2 regions of the Actinoplanes sp. NPDC051494 genome follow, and region 2 is predicted to be linked to the other one. Evidence: riboswitches for the same ligand, from Rfam matches in the RefSeq annotation. Region 2 holds a riboswitch; the other holds the start of a gene.
The links. Region 2 has a riboswitch for guanidine ahead of ACIA6A_RS00200 (MBL fold metallo-hydrolase). Riboswitches for the same ligand answer to the same signal wherever they lie in the genome.
Positions count from the first base shown of each region.

Region 1: another riboswitch for guanidine. It lies ahead of ACIA6A_RS34395 (DMT family transporter); the one in region 2 lies ahead of ACIA6A_RS00200 (MBL fold metallo-hydrolase).

Region 1 is NZ_JBITDZ010000013.1:19,187-21,355, reverse strand. Features, by position in the region: gene ACIA6A_RS34400 (M4 family metallopeptidase) at 1-1,136, opposite strand, end outside; guanidine-III (ykkC-III) riboswitch at 1,288-1,356, shown strand; gene ACIA6A_RS34395 (DMT family transporter) at 1,373-1,687, shown strand; gene ACIA6A_RS34390 (FAD-binding oxidoreductase) at 1,689-2,169, opposite strand, start outside.
Region 2 is NZ_JBITDZ010000001.1:36,285-38,453, forward strand. Features, by position in the region: gene ACIA6A_RS00195 (LuxR family transcriptional regulator) at 1-273, shown strand, start outside; gene ACIA6A_RS00200 (MBL fold metallo-hydrolase) at 270-1,139, opposite strand; guanidine-III (ykkC-III) riboswitch at 1,150-1,216, opposite strand; gene ACIA6A_RS00205 (lysophospholipid acyltransferase family protein) at 1,231-2,028, opposite strand; gene ACIA6A_RS00210 (cytochrome P450) at 2,084-2,169, opposite strand, start outside.

The sequences.
Region 1 (2,169 bases), on a different contig from region 2:
GCGTCGCTGGTGTTGTTCGCGTAGAACTCCACCATCGAACCGAAGATGTCACTGGTGGCCTCGTTCAGGCCACCGGACTCCCCGGAGTAGGTCAGGCCGCCGGGCACCACGTTCTCGGTGACGCCGTGCGACATCTCGTGGCCCGCGACGTCGATGGCGACCAGCGGCTTCGCGTTGCCCGCGCCGTCGCCGTAGGTCATCTGCGCGCCGTCCCAGAACGCGTTCACGTACGCGTTGCCGTAGTGCACCCGCGACGGCACACCCGCGCCCGTACCGAAGATGCCGTTGCGTCCGTGCTCGTTCTTGAAGTAGTCGAACGTGACGGCGGCGCCGTAGTGGGCGTCGACCGCGGCGGACGCCCGGTCGCCGGTGGTGCCGGTGCCCCAGACGTTGTCCGCGTCGGTGAACGTGGTGCAGGTGGAGGTGCCACCGTTCAGGTCACAGGTCCGGCCGTTGCCGCGCTCCGGGTCGACGAGGCTGTACGTCGAGCCGCTGAGCGTGGTGTCGACCTCGACGGCGCCCGAGTAGATGCTGTTGCCGGTGCCGTCGGCGGTCTCGATCTCGTCGAACGAGCCGCGGACGGCGCCGGTGGCGGCGTCGGTGATCACGTGCAGCTTCGACGGGGTCTGCCCGTCCTTGGCCCAGCCCGAGACGACGGTCTCCCACGCGAGCGCGGGGGTGCCGTCGCCGGCGTCGACGAACAGTTCCGGCGTACCGGTCGCGGTGATCTTCCCGGAGAACGCGGTCCTCGCGGTCTCCTGGGCCTTCGCGGCCTTGACCCTCGGCGTCACACCGAGGGCGAGCGGCTTCTGCAGGCCGACCGAGCTGCCACGGAAGGCACCGTTCGCGCCGGTACGGACGATGAAGTCACCGCCGTACACGCGCAGCCCGCGGTACGTCCGGGTGTAGCGCACGACGCCGGTGCCGTCAGCTTCGCTCTTGCTGCTGTGGACGGCGTACCGGTCCTCGGCGGATGCCCGGATCGCCGGGGCGTGCTCCTTGAGGGCCGCGCCGGCGGCGGCCAGCGGTGAGGGTGCCGGCGTGGGTGCCGGTGCGGCGGAAACACTGGTGGCGGTGACCGCGAGGCCGCTACTGACCAGCAGGGTGATGCCGGCCAGTGTGAGAGCTCTTCTCAACCCGTTCCTCCCCAATTCCCCGGATGCGGGTGCATCCATTGGTATCGATATCAATACGGGGAGCTTGAAGGTTTGAGAAGGTTTCCGGCCAGAAATTTACACCACCGACATCGATGTCAATGAATCGGACCCGGCGGTGCTAGGTTGGTTGGGTTGCCGTATTTACGCGGACAACCCGGACGAGTGTGTGTCGTACCCGGCCTGACAAGACGACCGCTGTCAAAGGTGGGTTCGTCATGGCCTGGTTCGTTCTCGTGCTGTCCGGGGTCCTCGAGTCGGTGTGGGCGATCGCGCTCGACCGCAGCGCCGGCTTCACCCGCCCGCTCCCGACCGCCGTTTTCGGCGTCGCGCTCGTGCTCAGCATGGCCGGCCTCGGCTATGCGCTGCGTACCGTCCCGGCCGGCACCGGGTACGCCGTCTGGGTCGGCATCGGCATCGTGCTCACCGCGGGGGCCGGCATGGTCGCGTTCGGCGAGGCGGTCACGCTACCTCGGGTGATCTCCCTGCTGCTCGTGGTCGCCGGTGTCGCCGGGTTGAAGATCTTCCACTGACTCAGAGCGCGTACGCGGATCGGAACAACCGCTGCGGGTCGGCCGCCGCCCGGACACGCCGGAGCCGGGCCAGGTGCCGGCCGTGATACCGGGGGAGGGCGGCCGGATCCGGCTCCAGGTAATTGACGTAACGCCCGGCCGACCAGCGCGCCATCGCCCGGTGTCCGCCGTCGATCCACGCGTACGCGTCCCGGGCCGCCGCCGCGTCCGCGGTGGGCGACTCTACCAGCCACTGCAGCATGGTCCGCACGCCACGCCACGGGAACGCCGTCGCGTCCACGGCGACCCGGGACTGGGCGCCGGTCATCCGCTTGAACTTGGCCACCCCGGGGCGCCGCGCGCGGGCCCGGCGCTCGACGACGGCCAGCAACGCGGCGATCCCGGCCGGTGGCACCACGGCCGAGAAGACCTCGCTGCCGACCAACTCGGTGGAGCGCACCGCGCAGGACGCGGTGTCGTCGCAGCCGGCCCGGTCCCGCACG
Region 2 (2,169 bases):
CGGCTCGGCGCGGTCCAGCTCGGCACCGGCCCGGTCGAGGCCCCGCTCCCGGCCGGTGCGCAGGACGGGCCGGCGGCGGTGCAGCTCGTACCGGAGCAGCGGGCCCTGCTGGACCGCCTCGCCGCGGGTGACACCATCGCCGCGGCGGCGGCCGCGGAGTTCCTGTCGCTACGGACGGCGAACCGGCGCATCGCCGAGGCCCGGGCCCTGTTCGGGGTGCGCACGACGCGGGAGGCGGTCCTCGCCTACCTGCGCCAGCGCCGCCCGACCTAGTCGTTGTAGACGAGGATGAAGTCGGCGAACGGGTGGCGGCCGGGTCGTTCGCCGGTCTCGTCGATCGCCGCGCGGATGTCGCGCAGCTGCTGCGTGGTCATCTGCAGCGGTGGTTCGTCGGGCTGGTACGTGGTGCGGATCGGGTAGTCCACGCCCGGTTCGGTGGTCATCTCGATGTGGCAGCCGAGCACATGGGTGACGGGCCGGGTCCCGGTGAACCGGATGAGGTCGTCCAGGGTGCGCCGGAACGCCGCCGCGTCGTTGATGTACAGCCGCCCCGGATAGACCGTGTCACCGGTGAGCAGCAGCCCGGTGTACGGGTCGTAGAACGTGATGGCCGCTTCGTGGTGCCCGGGGGTGGCCAGGCATTCCAGGACGCGGCCACCGAGGTCGAGGGGGACGGCCCGGCCGGGTTCGCCGATGCCGAGGTACGCCCACGCGGTGGCCCGGTCGGCGCCGACGACGACGGTGTTGTCCCGGCCGGTGAACTGGGTGTCGCCGGCGATGTGGTCGCCGTGGGCGTGGGTGTGCAGCACCAGCAGCTCGTAGTCGTCGCGCGGGTGGCCGGCCAGCCGGCGCGAGATCAGGTCGTCGACGGTGCGCCGCAGCGGGAAGTGCTCCGGCGAGGTGGTGGCGCCGGTGTCGAGCAGGACCGCCCGGTCGTTGCCGAACAGCAGGAACAGGAACGGTGCCTCGTAGTCGACGGCCTTGTTCTGGCGCAGCACGATGGTGTGCTCGTCGTAAGCGTGCACCTGGATGTCGGGGTCGGTGTTGTGCTTGGCCGAGGGTGATCCGTGGATCCACCGGACGTCCATCGTGCCGGGTGCCGGGGTGGTCGAGGTGAAGTCGACGCGTGGTGCGGTCATGACGCTCCCGTGAGCGTCGTCTTGGCAGACCGGGTACGGCGCACGTCTCGTCCGGGAAAGCGGCGTCGGCGCGCTTCCGGTCCGGAACATATCAAACACGCCGGGGTGAGCCGTCCACAGTGCCCCCGGCATCGGGGTGGGGCCGGGTGCGCGACAGGTCGACCGTGCGGGTGGCGTCGACCCTGCGGGGCCGGTGGGGTTCGCCGGGGCGCAGCGGGACCAGGGTGTCGGTGATCGCCTGGATGATCCGGTCGGTGGCGCGCATGGCCCGGGCTCCCGGGGAGCCGGTGAGACCGGTCAGGTCGACGGGGGCCCCGAAATGGACCCGGACGTGGGGGCGGCGGGCCATCGCGCTCAGCACGGACCGGACGAGGTGTTTCGGGGCGGTGTAGGGCATGACCTCGTGCGAGCCCCACTGGGCCACGGCCAGCACGGGCGCCCCGGACAGCGCGGCCATCCGGGCGGTGCCGGTCTTGCCGCGTTCGGGCCACATCCAGGGGTCGAGGCCGATGCGGCCCTCGGGGTAGACCAGCACCACGGAGCCGGCGCGCAGGGCGGCGGCGGCGTTCGGCAGGGCCTCGGCGACCCGGTCGGTGTATCGGTCGACGCGCAGGTGCCCGGCGGCGCGCATGACCCGGCCCAGCACGGGGGCGTCGAACAGGCCGGCGGTGGCCATGAAGCGGGGTGCGACGCCGGCGTGGTGGCAGGCGGCGGCGACGATGACCGGGTCGATCGGGCTGATGTGGTTGGCGGCCAGGATCAGCGGGCCGTGCCGCAGGTGGGCGGGGACCTGCCCGGTGACGTGCAGCCGGCAGATCGGCGTCACGAGCACCCGGGAGAGACGCAGCAGGGCCCGCCACACCCACGGCACCCGCCAGGACCTGTCCATAACGCCGTCATGATCGCACGACGGCGGGGTGGCCGGGGGTCCCGCCGGGACGGCGTCACCAGGTGACGGGGAGTTCGGCCAGGCCGTACACGATCGAGTTGTCCCTCGTGGGCAGCGCGGCCGGGTCGGTGGCGAGGCGCA